DNA from 2 places in the Gordonia sp. N1V genome. Region 1 is predicted to be linked to the other one. Evidence: riboswitches for the same ligand, from Rfam matches in the RefSeq annotation. Region 1 holds a riboswitch; the other holds the start of a gene.

Region 1 (7,074 bases):
CGAGATTGGTGGGAACTTTTTCTCTTCGCGCTGGTCGGCGCCGGTTGCGCGGGTGTCTCGGCGTGTCTGTGGGGCCCGTCGTGGTTTGCTCGGGGCATGGGTACTTCGCGATCGGGCCACGAGCCGGACCCTGCGCCGCGGGACGTGAACGGCCGTCCGGTGTCCCGTTCGCGATGGCAACGACTCACCGCACGGATCGGTTCCCACCGCGAGTCGCAGGTGATCGACGTCGACGACGCCGACCTCGAGGTCGTTGCGTCGTGTGTCGACGACGCCGCGTCGAGTTCGACTGTGCTGGAAGGGTCTTCGTGGCGCCCGGCGGATCAGGCGGTGGTCCGGCATGTCCTGGCGCTGCCCACCTCGCGGGTGTCCGACGCGATCGCGGTTGCCGCGCTCGACGGGTACCGGCCGGTGCATCCGGAGCAGGACAGCCCGGTGCCGGACGGACACGAGACGGTGGTGCTGGCACGGGTGCAACTCGTCGACGCGCTGCACCTGTCGCAGGAACGATCGAGGATGGCCAGTCTCGGGTCGCGACACGGCGGTCGGGCAGTGGGGTGGCAGGTGCTGCAGCGCGCCGAGAAGGCGGACCACTCCGGCCGGTGAATGGGCGGGTGAAAGGCCGGGCCGTGGGGTGGGCCCCACAGCCCGGGGATTGTCGGGTCAGCCCTACAGTTCTTGGGGTGAGCAGCGCGCAGAGGTACACGTGGCCGCAGATCCTCGGCCGGGTCACCGACGGCATCGACCTGACCGTCGATGAAGCGGCCTGGGCGATGAACGAGATCATGACCGACGGGGCGACCGGAGCACAGATCGCGGCGTTCGGGGTCGGGGTCAAGATGAAGGGCGCCGCGCCCGCCGAACTGCGTGGGCTGGCCGCGGCGATGTTGGAGCACGCGGTACCGGTGACCGTGTCCCGGCCCGCGATCGACGTGGTCGGCACCGGCGGCGACCGCTCGCACACCGTCAACATCTCCACCATGACCGCCGTCGTCATCGCCGCAGCCGGCGTCGCAGTGGTCAAACACGGCAATCGCGCGGCGTCGTCGAAGAGTGGTGGCGCCGACGTCCTCGAGGCGCTCGGCGTGTCGATCGGCCTGGGGGCCGCCGATGTCGGTCGCTGCGTCGACGAGCTGGGGATCGGATTCTGCTTCGCGCCCGTCTTCCATCCGGCGTTCCGTTTCACGGGGCCACCGCGTAGGGAGATCGGCATCCCGACGGTGTTCAACGTGCTCGGACCGCTGACCAACCCGGCGCGTCCCTCCCGCGGGCTGATCGGCTGTGCCTTCGCCGATCTCGCACCGGTGCTCGCCCAGGCCTTCGCCGAACGGGACGCGGCCGTGCTCGTGGTCCGGGGCGACGACGGACTCGACGAACTGACGACGACCAGCACCTCGACGGTGTGGCAGGTCGTCGATGGCCGGGTCGTCGAACTCGCCTTCGATCCGCGCGAACTCGGGATCGAACTCGTGGAGCTGTCCGCGCTGCAGGGTGGCGACGCCACCGCCAACGCCGCGATCGCCCGCGACCTGTTCGCCGGGGCGCGGGGACCGGTCCGCGACGCGGTGGTCCTCAACGCCGCGGGCGCCATCGTGTCGGCGGAGATGACCGAGGCCTACAGCGTCGACAGCCTCACCACGGCGATGGTGGCGGCGAAAGCGCGCGCCGAGGCCGTCATCGACTCCGGGGCCGCAACCGCGCTGCTCGATCGGTGGGCCGCCCGCTCACAGGAGCTGGCCGGTCGGCCGTAGACAGGTCACACCTCGAGTCACGTCGACTCGCGCTACTCCTCGCCGATGGAGAAGCCGCCCTCGACCTCCGAGCTGGAGTAGCTGCGGAAGGCGATGTGGGTGGCGGTGTGGGTCACCCCCGGTAGCCGGTTGATCCGGCCGGTCACCACGTCGGCGATCTCCGCGTGGTCACGCACCTTGATCTTGGCGATGAGATCGACGTCGCCGGCACACGAATACACCTCGGCGACGCCGCTGATGTCGGCGACCGCCTGCGCGGTCTCCGGGATGCGGTGAACGTCGGCGTGGATGAGGACGATGGCGGTGATCATGGCATCAGCTTAGGGCGTGGATCCCCCCGGCCCGTACCGCCTTTGCGCGCTGCGCCACGGCCTTCGGGTGCGGGGCCGGCGTCCGGCGGCGGGGCACGGCGGTCTCGGCGGCCGAGCGCGCCGCGGCCGCCCACTCGCCGCGGCACGCGGCCGATCCGACCGGTGACGCGAATCCCTCGGAGCCGGCGACGATCCGCACGCCCGGCTCGCCGAGCCACCGGTACAGCAGTGCCGATTCCTCCGGGGACGCACCCAGCAGCGGCCCTTCCCCGGGTAGCACCGTCTCCGCGGAGGTGACCAACGCGTCGACGACCGGCATGGGGGCCACGCCCCGTCGGGCGTGCCCGGCCGAGGCCAGCCGACCGTGTCGGATCACGGCCAACTCCCAACCACCCGCGCCGTCGGTCCGGGCGACGACGATCTCCGCGATCCGGCAGAGCGCCGAGAGTCGCTGACAGCGTGCCAGCGTGTCGATGGTCGCGGCGACGCGATCGCGGTGACGTGCCGCGGTCTCGAACATCTGCGCGTCGGTGAGCCGATCGAGTTCGTCGATGAGCCTTGACAACAGAGCCGAGTCGCGGCCGGAGAGCAGATCGTGGGCGGCCTGTACCCGGCCGACGTAGTCGGTGACCGTCAGTGGACGGTCGGTGGCCGCGGCGCACCCGCCGAGGACGTCGCCACCGTCGGCGGGGGTCCGGCACCAATGATGTGTCGCGGCGCCCGGCATCCGGGCCCGACAGGTGCGCAGTCCGGCGGCTCGTGAGATCAGCTCCGCGATCTCGGCGGCGCGGTTGCGATTGGCGACCGGTCCGACGGAGTCGGTGCCGGGGGTTCGGGTGATCTGCAGTCGGGGAAATCGCTCGCCGGTCAGCGTGATCCACCAGCCACGGTGGGGACGGGTGGAGCGCCGGTTGTAGGCGGGCGTGTGCGCGACGATCAACCGCAGTTCGCGGACCCCGGCCTCGAGTGCGTGGGCGCATTCGACGTGGTCGACGCGGACGGCGAGGTTGACCATCTCGGCGATCCGGGGTCGTGGGTCGGACCCGTTGAAGTACGACATCACCCGGCGTCGCAGATCCGTCGCGGTACCCACGTAGAGCACCTCGGCGGACGGTCCACGGAACAGGTAGACCCCTGGTCGTGCCGGAAGTCCTTCGGCGAGATGGCGTTTGGCGCGCAGGCGGGGGTTGCCGCGGGGTAGATAAGCGGTCAGGTCGGCGTAGGTGCGCACCCCCTGGTTGCCGATGCGCTCGAGGAGCCGATGCAGGACCTCCACGGTGGCGCGGGCGTCGTCGAGGGCCCGGTGCGTCGGACGCACCGAGACGTCGAACAGGTCGGCGAGGGCACCGAGACGGACGGTGGGGGCCTCGTCACGGGTCAGCACGCGGCGCGCGAGCCGGACGGTGCACAAGCTGGTGTGGAACGGCCAGGCCAGGTCGAGCCGCGCGGCGTTGTGGCGCAGGAATCCCATGTCGAAGCGCGCGTTGTGGGCCACCAGCAGGCATCCGCGCGCGAACTCGACGAAGGAGGACAACACCTCCCCGATCTGTGGGGCGTCGTAGACCATCGCGCTCGTGATCCCGGTCAGCGCGACGATCTGCGGCGGGATCGACCGCTGCGGGTCGACGAGGGTCGCGAACTCACCGAGCACCTCGCCGCCGCGCACCTTCACCGCGCCGATCTCGGTGATGGCGTCGCGGGCCGGATCGCCCCCCGTCGTCTCCAGGTCGACCACCACGATCGTCGTATCGAACAGGGACTGCTCGCCGAAGCCCGCGTCGTCGGTGTCTGCTCCTGCGCCGAGGTCGGCGAAGGAGAGCTGAGCCGTATCAACCACCACGCCGCGAACACTAGTTCGACCCACCGACAGCATTGGCTGGGGTGCGAGTGGCTGCTGTGATCGGTGTGTTCTCGGGCCCGTCGTCGGCGGCGCGCCGATTCTGTCGGTGGCCACTTCTACTGTCGGCTGCGGTGGTCGACACCGGAGCTCGCCCGGCCCGTTGCGCAACGGGCCGGGACGGGCGGACCGGGATGAATCGCCCGCCGACACGTCCGACAGACAGCAAGTGAGATGGAGATCACAAATGTACATCGACTGCGCCAGCTGCCCGGGCCGTCACCGTGCGTGTGACGGCTGCATGATGAACCTCTTCGTAGAGCCTGTGACCAGCGGTGATGGGGACGATCTCGGTGGTCGACGGGTGGCCCGCGAGGTGGGGGATTCCGACGCCGAGATCTGCTCCGCGGTCGATGTGTTCGCTGCTGCTTCGATGGTGAGCACGGCGTCTGCACGATCGGCAAAACTTGCCATCGGCCCTGCATGCGGACCCGGTTCGCGCCCGGGTCTGCGGATTCTGCGAGCCGGTTAGCCGTCACTGCGAATCGGGCCCTTTGTCCCCTAGTGGACAGACACGCATCCGATTTCGTAACCTTTCCGAGACCTTCACAGAGCGTCCCGCTTCAAACCGAAGCGGTCTGGGGAGATCACCGCTCAATCGTCCGACGGACGAACCGGGGAACCACACGTTTTCGGAGCAATCCGGATTGGGGTGAGTCGCGCCCTGGACACAGTTGTGTCCGGATCGCGTAGGGCCATTCTCTCGGCCCGAACCCGACAGCTAACTCGGTAGGCGGTCAAGGGAGAACCAAAGGAGAACTCGTTTCGTGGCCAAACATCGTTTGGAACAGCCGAATCGCGGAGGCATCGCCAAGAAGGCGATGATCGCGGGCTCGCTGACCGTCGGCTCGCTCGCCGTAGCCGCAGGTCCGGCCCTTGCCGCACCGGCTCCGGCGCCCAGTGCGACCATCGAGATCCCGAATCTCGGCAAGTTCACGGTGCCCGGCATCGATCAGAATCAGGTTCCGAACCAGTTCCGCCCGGGTGGTGGCGGTATCACCGCCCCGGTGCAGAGTGCTGCCGAGAAGGCCGTTCGTGCCGCGGAAACCAAGATCGGCGCGCCCTACGTCTACGGCGCCGCCGGCCCCAATGCCTTCGATTGCTCCGGTCTCGTCTACTGGTCCTACCAGCAGGCCGGCAAGACGATCCCGCGCGACAGCTACGGCCAGCTCGGCGGTGGACGCGCGGTGAACTACGCTGACGCGCAGCCGGGCGACGTCCTGATCTTCAACGGTGGTAGCCACGCCGGTCTCTACATCGGCAACGGCCAGTTCATCCACGCCTCCACCGAGGGTGTCCCGGTGCAGAAGGCGTCGGTCAACGCATGGTCGCTGACCGGGGTTCGCCGATACTGATCCCGCTCTCGGTGAGAACGTGTGAGCATGTATTCGGGCGGATCGCGCACAGCGCGATTCGCCCGAACGCGTCGAGGACTACGACGCCCCGGTTGAGGCAGAGGTGACGAGCCCGGGTCCGTGGGGAAGTGGCAAGGGGAATGTGGTGACAATCGTGGGAGCCGGATCGGCGATCGGTCCCAACCGATCGGCGCGCCTGGCGTTGACCACCGTGATCGCGGTGCTCGCGGTCGCGTTGACGCAGATCGGTGCGGTGTTCGGGACGCCGCATGCCGTGGCCGACCCGCCGCAATCGGCGGATCAGCTGCTGGCGCGTTACACCTCGCTGAGCCGTGAGGCCGAGACCTCGGCCGAACAGATGCACAACGCGCAGATCGAGTACGACAAACAGCGTGGCATCGTCGCGCAGTCCAAGAAGGCCGCCGCTGCCGCACAGAGTTCACTCGACCGCTCCCAGGTGTCGCTGAACGAGCTGCAGACGCGCTTCGATTCGCTGGTGCGCATCAGCTATATGGGTGGCCGGTCCAACCGGCTCTACGCCGTCCTCACCAGCAACTCGCCCCAGACCCTGCTCGACCAGATGTCCGGGTTGGAGATGGTCTCGCGTCGCGCCGCCGCCGATCTGTCGGCGCTGAAAAAGGTGCGCGCCCAAACCGTCTCGGACCGCGACGCCGCGAATACGGCAGCCTCGACAGCCACCCGCGCGGTCTCCGACGCCGAACGCGTGCGGGGCGATCTGCAGAAGAAGCAGGCCGAACTGCAGCTACAGGCCGCCCAGATCCGGGTGATCTACCAGAGCCTGACGGGTAAGCAGCTCGCCGCGCTCGCGGGGCCGCGCTTCGACTTCGACCCCGCAGCCGTACCCCGCGGGACAGCCCCCGCACTCGTCGCCGTGCAGGCCGCGCTGACCCGCATCGGCGATCCCTATGTGTGGGGCGCCACCGGCCCCGACTCATTCGACTGCTCGGGCCTGATGGTGTGGGCGTTCAAGCAGGCGGGCAAGCTCCTGCCGCGATCCAGTGAGGCGCAACTCGCCGGCGGCACGCCGGTCTCGCGCCAGGATCTGCAGCCCGGCGATCTCATCATCTATTACCCCGACGCCACGCATGTCGGCATGTACGTCGGCGACGGCTACGTGATCCACGCCTCCACCTTCGGTGTGCCGGTCAAGGTCGTCCCCATCGACGACGCGGGACCGTACAACTCCGCGCGTCGGTACTAGGGGCGTGCTCCGCCCGCGGTGGGCGATGGGCGGGCTCCGCCCGCAGTGGGCGATGGGCGTGCTCCGCCCGCGGTGGGCGACCCTGCGCACCGGGGTGACCACGAGCGCCGGTGCGGTGCTCGTCGTCACGTCGCTGCTGATCACGGCCTGCGGAGGCGACGGTGACGGTGTCGTTTCCGGCACGAGTTCGTCGTCGGCACCGGTGTCGACGAGCAACGTCTATCTGGACCAGCGCTCCCAGGGCGTGACACAGCTCCTCGACGCGCTGTCGACCGCGCTGCGCTCGGGCACCCCCGATCAGCTCGCGGCGCTGCTCGACCCGTCGATCAATCCGGCGCTGCGCGCCCGGTTGCAGACCGTACAGGACAACCTGTCGTCGGCGGTGCGTCGCCCCGACACGCCGGGACGCGGAAAACGGCTGCAGCTCAAGGAGTTCCGTTACCAGCTCGCTCCCACCGAGGAAGTCGAGACCCTGGTCGGCGCCGACGTCCAGGCACGGCTGGATCAGCAGGGCAGCTCCGACACCTGGGTGGCTCCA
Region 2 (7,074 bases), on a different contig from region 1:
GTACTCGGTGCCGCTCTCGGCGTGCTGTTGCCGACGACGCTGTGGGTGGGGTTCACCGTCGTCTCGGTGTTGCTGGGGCTCGGACTCGCGCAGACGGTGCTCACCGACCGCGGACGCTCCCTGGTCCCCGGCCTCGGTGGTGAGCGTCCCGAGCATGCCGAGCCGACCATGTCGTTCGCCGATCTCGGTACACCGGCCTACAGCCATCCGACGCAGAGACATGCCGCGGTCCGTCCGGATCGCCCGGACGGCCATCCGGGAGGCCGCCCGGCGGATCCGGCGTCGGCGCCCACCCGACCGCACCGACCGGCAGGCCCGGCGCGGGGTCCGTCGTCCCGCGATGCTTCCGGACCGGGTGCTCAACCCACCAAGCGGATGGGATATCACTAGAGCGTGGTCAACCCCGGTGAGAAGAAGGCGATCGCGATCATCGCCGCAGTGGCCGTCGCGTTCGTGGTCGTCGTCGCGGCAGGTGTCGGCATCCTGGTGGCCGGCAACACCGGCGAGCACAAGGATGACGCGTACATCCAGCTCGCCGTCGGCGGCGACCTCCACACGGTGCAGCCGGCGCGGTGGTGTGACGTGTTCGTGCGCGAGTGCACCCCGCCGCGGGATCAGCCTCAGCGCACGACCCCGCGGGTGCCGATCCCCCTGAACTCGACGGCGCTGCTGTCGGTCTCGGAGACGGTCGCCAAGGCTCCGTGGAATCTCACGACCCTCTACTGGACCCCGCAGGGCCTGGTGGAAGAAGAATCACCGCAGGCGTCGAACACCACCTACACGGTCGCCCTGCGGTCGCGCCCGGACCGGGTGCTGCTCGGCGTGACGATCACCGCGGCATCTGCGGTGGCGACCAACCCGGACGGGTCGACCGACATCGCGCGCGGACTGATCGCCGCCGACACCGCGCCGCCCAAGTGAGGGTGAGCTTGGGAGACATGCCCTAGCTGTCGAGCTCGCGGGCGACGGCGCGCACGACCTCGGAAATGCGTTGTGCGGTCTTACGATCCGGGTAGCGACCCTTGCGCAGATCCGGCTGCACCTTGCCCTCGAGAAGGGTGATGAGGTCGGCGACCATGCCATGCAGTTCGTCGGGGCTGTGCCGCTTGACCTCTTTGCGCGCGGCTTCACGGGTGTTCTTGGTGACGCTTGGCGCGGGTTCGAGCACGGTGACCGTCAATGCCTGCGGGCCCCGACGCCCCGCGGCCATCCCGAACTCCACCCGCTGGCCGGGCTTGAGCGCCTCGACGCCGTCGGGCAACGCCGACGAACGCACGTACACGTCCTCGCCGCCCTCTTGTGCGAGAAAACCGAAGCCCTTCTCGGCGTCGTACCACTTCACCTTGCCGCTCGGCACTGTGCTCACCTTCACTCGAACGTCGTTGTTGCATGCGGTCGATCCACCACATGAAAGGGCGCCCTGACCCACGACAATGAGCAAGGCGCCTGGTGATGCCAGTCTAGCCAATGGGCAAAACGGTTTCTCGAGGCAGCGTGAGCCGCGCGCTGACCGGGCACGACACCGTCATCGTCACCCCGGGTGCTCTACCGTGGAAACCATGGAGAGGAAGCACGGCGCCGGCGCCGGGAGCGAAGCGAGCGGGCCGGGTGTGGCCGGCGCCGGGAGCGAAGCGAGCGGGCCGAAGGCACACGGCGATCGTCGCTCGCTGACGCCGGGAGCCGGCGAGTCGTCCCCGTCGCGACTGCTGCAGGTGGCCGGCGTGGTGTTCGTGATCGGGGTGCTCGCGATCATCGCGTTGTTCGTCACCCCGGTGGCCGATCACGGCGAGACCGCTCCGACCGCGGTGTATCTGTTGACAATGTGCGCCCCGCTGGGCTTCTTGCTGGGCGTCGTCTACGCGTTGCGGTCGGGCCGCGGGGCCCGGTGATCGTGTGTCGGCTTCTGTCGATCGACCCTCGGTGATCGCCACCCACGCCGCTCTCGCGCCGGCATCGGACGAGGGTGCGCTGAAGCGGGCGTACAGCTGTTTTCCGTCGGGCGTGGTCGCGGTCTGCTGCCATCGTGGCGCGCCCGAGTCCCAGGAGTCCTCCGAGCCCACAGACTCAACCGGCCCGGAACTGGTCGGGATGGCCGCGAGTGCGTTCACGTCGGTGTCGCTGGATCCGCCGCTGGTGAGCGTGTGCGTGCAGAACACCTCGACGACGTGGCCGCGGTTGCGTGACGCCGGCACCGTCGGTGTCAGCGTGTTCGCCCACGACCAGGCACAGTTGTGCCGTCAGCTCGCCGGTCCGGCACCGCGACGGTTCGACGGTATCGAGCCGCTCGGTTCCGACGACGGAGCCCTGTTCATCCCGGGTGCGGCCGCTCACCTGTCGTGCACGATCGAGAGTGAGATCCCCGCCGGCGATCACCTGCTGGTGCTGCTGCGCATCCGGCGTCTCGACGCCGACCCGGATGTCGAGCCACTCGTGTTCCACGCCAGCACCTTTCGTGCTCTACAGGCACGGATTCCCGACGACGATCCCGCGCGCCGATGACCGTCGTCGATCTCGGCCTGCCGCTGCCGTCGGTGCTACGGCACGCGGCGGACGAGGCGCGGTCCGGGGCGTCGACCGCACCCACGTCCGGGCCGCTGCGCGACACCTTCGGCCGGGTGGCCACCGATCTGCGGGTGTCGGTGACCGACCGCTGCAATCTGCGCTGCGACTACTGCATGCCCGCCGAGGGCCTCGACTGGTTGCCGACCGAGTCGGTGATGACCACCGCCGAGTTCATCCGGGTGCTGCGGATAGCCGTCGCCGACCTCGGCATCCGCACCGTCCGGTTCACCGGAGGCGAGCCGCTGCTGCGCCGCGACCTCGAGGACATCATCGCTGCCGTCACCTCGCTGCCGCAGCGCCCGGAGATCGCGATGACGACCAACGGCCTCGGGTTGAGGCGCCGTGCCGCCGGTCTCGTCGAGGCCGGGCTGACGCGCATCAATGTCTCGCTGGACACCGTCGATCCCGCCCGGTTCGCCGAGATCACCCGACGTGATCGGCTGCCCGACGTCCTCGCCGGCCTCGACGCCGCCCGTCGCGCGGGGTTGTATCCGATCAAGGTGAACGCGGTCGTCCCCGATCGTCGGGACCTGGCCGGACTGGTCGACCTCGCCCGGTTCTGCCTGGACGCCGGATATCAGCTGCGGATCATCGAGCAGATGCCGCTCGACGCCGGACATCGGTGGGATCGGTCGCGGATGGTCACCGCGACGGAAATCCTCGACGTGCTGTCGGCGCATCTCCGGTTGCGTCCCGACACCGTGCCGCGTGGAGGTGCGCCTGCGGAGACCTTCCTCGTCGATGGCCACACCGACGCCCGTGGAGTACCTGCCCGCGTCGGCGTGATCGCGTCGGTGACGCGCCCGTTCTGCGGTGACTGTGACCGGACCCGGCTGACCGCGGACGGGGCGCTGCGCAACTGCTTGTTCGCCGACGCCGAGACCTCGCTGATGCCCGTGCTGCGGGGCGGTGGTGACGACGAGCTCGACGTCGATCGTCGGATCGCGCAATTGTGGCGGGAGAACACCTGGGCCAAGCGCGCCGGGCACGCGGTCAACACCGCGGGATTCCGGCAGCCGGACCGTCCGATGTCGGCGATCGGGGGCTGAGCGGATGCGTGTGACGATCCGTTATTTCGCCGCCGCCTCCGCGGCCGCGAAGACCGAATCCGACGTGCGCGACATCGCCGAGGACATCACTCTCGGTGAGCTCGAACACATTCTGGCAGCCGATAATCCGGAGTTGGCGCGGGTGTTGGAGCGGTGTTCGTATCTGCGCGACGAGATCGCGCTGTGCGACCGCACGCGGCGCCTCGGTCCGACGCACACGATCGACGTTCTCCCCCCGTTCGCCGGGGGTTGACACACCCGGCTCACTTGTGAGCTTGATCACATAACGAGTCAATAACGAGATGGACACGAACCGGGCGTCACGCCCGTGAACTGCACGGACACCGAAACAGGGCCCAAAGACCCACCGGCACGCCGAAAATGGGTTGTCAGGACGGGGTGATTCCCGCTCTCAGACGTCGTACTGTACGAAGCGTCCTTCACAGAAGGTCACAGCACAGCAAACAACACACCAAGATTTCCACCGGTCGCGCCGAGCCTCGTTCCTCCGGTGGAATGACGAGCACACATCTTGGAACGAGGACGGGGGACCCACCCTTTTCCGCAAGGAAGAACGGACGTCGACAGACGCCCTTGGGGTTAAGTCCGGTCGCCGCACGGCGATTGTGACCGAGCACCTCTCGCTCGAACCCGACAGCTGACCTCGCAGGCGCGTGGAGAGAGGTTATTCGACTTATGTCCGGACGTCACCGCAAGCCGTCGACCACCACCGCAACCAAGACCTTCGCGAAGATCGCGCTGACCGGAGCCGTTCTCGGCGGCGGCGCGGCCCTGCTGGGCACCGGCTCGGCACATGCCGCCTCCGATTCCGAGTGGGATCAGGTCGCCCAGTGCGAGTCCGGTGGCAACTGGGCCATCAACACCGGCAACGGCTACCAGGGTGGACTCCAGTTCAGCCCGAGCACGTGGGCCGCCAACGGTGGCACCCAGTTCGCGCCGAGCGCCGACCAGGCCTCCAAGGAGCAGCAGATCACCGTCGCCGAGCGAGTCCTGGCCACCCAGGGCAAGGGCGCATGGCCGGTCTGCGGCACCGGGTTGTCGGGGGCCACCCCGCGGACCGCCCCGGCCGACACCCCGCGTCCGGATGCGCCCCAGGCGCCCGCCAAGGGTCTCGCGAACACCCCGAACGCCACCAGCACCGACCAGGCGATCGATCAGGTCAGCCAGGCCGGCGTCAGCCCCGAGGTGCAGAACCTGCTCAAGGCCGCCAAGGACAGCGGCTACCAGCTCACCCCGGATCAGCTGCGCCTGTTCAACGAGAACAAGGGACTCGTCCCGCTCCCCTGAACCCGATCGGTTCAGCCCTGACGAAGGGCCCCGCACGTTGCTCGACGCCGTGCGGGGCCCTTTTCCAATTGTCGGGGGGTGTGTCGGTTGTGGCCGGTGTCAGGTGGTGACCTGTATCAGGTGATGCCCGTGATCAGGCCGACCCGACCCACTCGTCGGTTCCGTCGCCGAAGAACTGGTGTTTCCACACCGGTATGCGCGCCTTGACCTCGTCGACGAGTCGCGCGCACAACGCGAACGCCTCGGCGCGGTGATCGGCGGCCACGGCGACGACGAAGGCGACGTCGCCGACCGACAGGTCACCCACCCGATGGGAGACCGCGACCGCCCGGACGCCGTCGGCGGCCGCACAGATCTCGGTGACCACCTCGGTGAGCACGCGCGGGGCGTCCGGGTGCGCCGAATACGACAGACTCGTCACCGTGCGGCCGCCGTCGTGGTCGCGGACCGCGCCGACGAACCCGACGACCGCGCCGGCATGTCCATCGGCAGCCGCGACGACGCGGGCCTCGTGGTCGGCGAGTGCGATCGGGTCGACGCTCACCGCCGTGTGCACGACCACCACCGGGTTGCCGGCGGTCATCGGTGACAACCATTCAAACGGTGACAACCATTCAATCGGTGACACGAGTTCATCAGTGATCGCCGCCGCGGATTTGGTCGAGAGCGTGGTCGAGGACGGTGGCGAGGACCGAAAGGCCGTCGCGCACACCGCCGGTCGAGCCGGGCAGATTGACCACCAGCGTCGTGCCGGCGACCCCGGCGGTGCCACGGGAGAGGACCGCGGTCGGCACCTGCGGCAGACCCGCGGTGCGGATGGCGTCGGCGAGACCGGGGATCTCGATGTCGAGCAGCAGTCGCGTCTGTTCGGGGGTCCGGTCGGTCGGTGCGAGCCCGGTCCCGCCGGTGGTGAGGACGAGGTCGACGTCGGCGTAGATCGCGGCCCGGATCGCATCACCCACCGGTGGGCCGTCGGCGACGACGTCGAGCTCGTCGACGGTGAACCCGTGGTCGGTGAGCCACTCGGCGATGATCGGGCCCGTGCGATCGGGATAGGCACCACGGGAGGCCCGGGTGGAGGCGACGACGATCCGCGCGATGCGCTGCGTGCTCATGGTTGCATCCCGAGGTCCGCGTGTGGCCCGCGCTCGTCTCCTCGGTGCCAGTCACCGGACCGTCCGCCGGACTTCTCGAGGAGCCGGATTCCGTCCATGCGTGCGTGACGGTCGACGGCCTTGACCATGTCGTGCAGCGTGAGTCCGGCCACCGCCACCGCGGTCAGTGCTTCCATCTCCACGCCGGTCCGGCCCGCGGTGGTGACCGCAGCCGTCACGTCGATGTGATCGGTGCCGATCGTGAAGTCGACGTCGACCGACGACAGCGCAAGCTGATGGCAGAGAGGAATGAGCGAATCGGTGCGTTTGGCCGCCATGATCCCGGCGATCCGCGCGGTGGCGAGGACGTCACCCTTCGGCAATGACGACGAGGTCAGCAGGTCGATGACGGTGGTGCTGGTGCGAAATGTGCCGCCGGCAACGGCGCGGCGCTGGGTGACCGACTTGTCCCCCACATCGACCATGCGGGCCGTACCCGAGTCGTCGACGTGGGAGAACCGGGCAGACGACTGCGGATCGGGCACCGCACTCACTCGGTCACCGCGCTCAGCGGTTGATGACCGTCTTGGGGTTGATGTAGTTGACCTCGTCGGCCGGCAGCGGGAACTCCACCTCGCCGAACGGCGACAACGCGCCGGGCAGCGCGGCCGCGAACTCCGAGACCGCGTGCTCGGGACCGTCGCCGTCGGAGGCCTTCGGCCAGCCGTTGTCCACGTAGTGCTTCTTCGAATTGCTCTCAGCCACGCGCATATTGTGCCACGGCGTGCTCCGCGGCACGCGGTGCGCTCACCGTTTGGTCCCCGACGCCCGCGTCGTCTCATCACCGACGTCCGCGTCGTGGGCCCATCGTTCGAATGATACGAAGGCCGATCTCAGAGCACGTTGGGTAAGGTCACAGGCCAGCGGTCCACCCCCGATCGAAGGAAGAATCGTGCCTCTGAGTCCAGGTTCGCAGGTCGCCGGCTACAAGGTGGTGTCCCTGCTGGGTTCGGGCGGGATGGGTGAGGTGTACCTCGTCGAGAACCCGCAGTTGCTGCGGC

Evidence for each region. A riboswitch is a leader RNA that binds a small molecule or an ion and turns the genes downstream of it on or off. The one in region 1 is predicted to bind cyclic di-AMP.
Region 2: another riboswitch for cyclic di-AMP. It lies ahead of P3L18_RS13760 (transglycosylase family protein); the one in region 1 lies ahead of P3L18_RS00970 (C40 family peptidase).

The regions. Positions count from the first base shown of each region.
Region 1 is NZ_JARJDD010000001.1:215,411-222,484, reverse strand. It holds gene P3L18_RS00990 (hypothetical protein) at 97-606, shown strand; gene trpD (anthranilate phosphoribosyltransferase) at 684-1,751, shown strand; gene P3L18_RS00980 (Lrp/AsnC ligand binding domain-containing protein) at 1,784-2,062, opposite strand; gene P3L18_RS00975 (DEDD exonuclease domain-containing protein) at 2,067-3,935, opposite strand; cyclic di-AMP (ydaO/yuaA leader) riboswitch at 4,541-4,710, shown strand; gene P3L18_RS00970 (C40 family peptidase) at 4,727-5,314, shown strand; gene P3L18_RS00965 (NlpC/P60 family protein) at 5,457-6,536, shown strand; gene P3L18_RS00960 (hypothetical protein) at 6,562-7,074, shown strand, end outside.
Region 2 is NZ_JARJDD010000009.1:100,425-107,498, reverse strand. It holds gene P3L18_RS13795 (MFS transporter) at 1-390, shown strand, start outside; gene P3L18_RS13790 (DUF2771 family protein) at 394-921, shown strand; gene P3L18_RS13785 (cold-shock protein) at 944-1,357, opposite strand; gene P3L18_RS13780 (hypothetical protein) at 1,668-1,889, shown strand; gene P3L18_RS13775 (flavin reductase family protein) at 1,921-2,499, shown strand; gene moaA (GTP 3',8-cyclase MoaA) at 2,496-3,611, shown strand; gene P3L18_RS13765 (MoaD/ThiS family protein) at 3,616-3,864, shown strand; cyclic di-AMP (ydaO/yuaA leader) riboswitch at 4,126-4,300, shown strand; gene P3L18_RS13760 (transglycosylase family protein) at 4,308-4,919, shown strand; gene P3L18_RS13755 (molybdenum cofactor biosynthesis protein MoaE) at 5,053-5,502, opposite strand; gene P3L18_RS13750 (molybdenum cofactor synthesis domain-containing protein) at 5,555-6,034, opposite strand; gene moaC (cyclic pyranopterin monophosphate synthase MoaC) at 6,031-6,567, opposite strand; gene P3L18_RS13740 (hypothetical protein) at 6,581-6,784, opposite strand; gene P3L18_RS13735 (protein kinase) at 6,966-7,074, shown strand, end outside.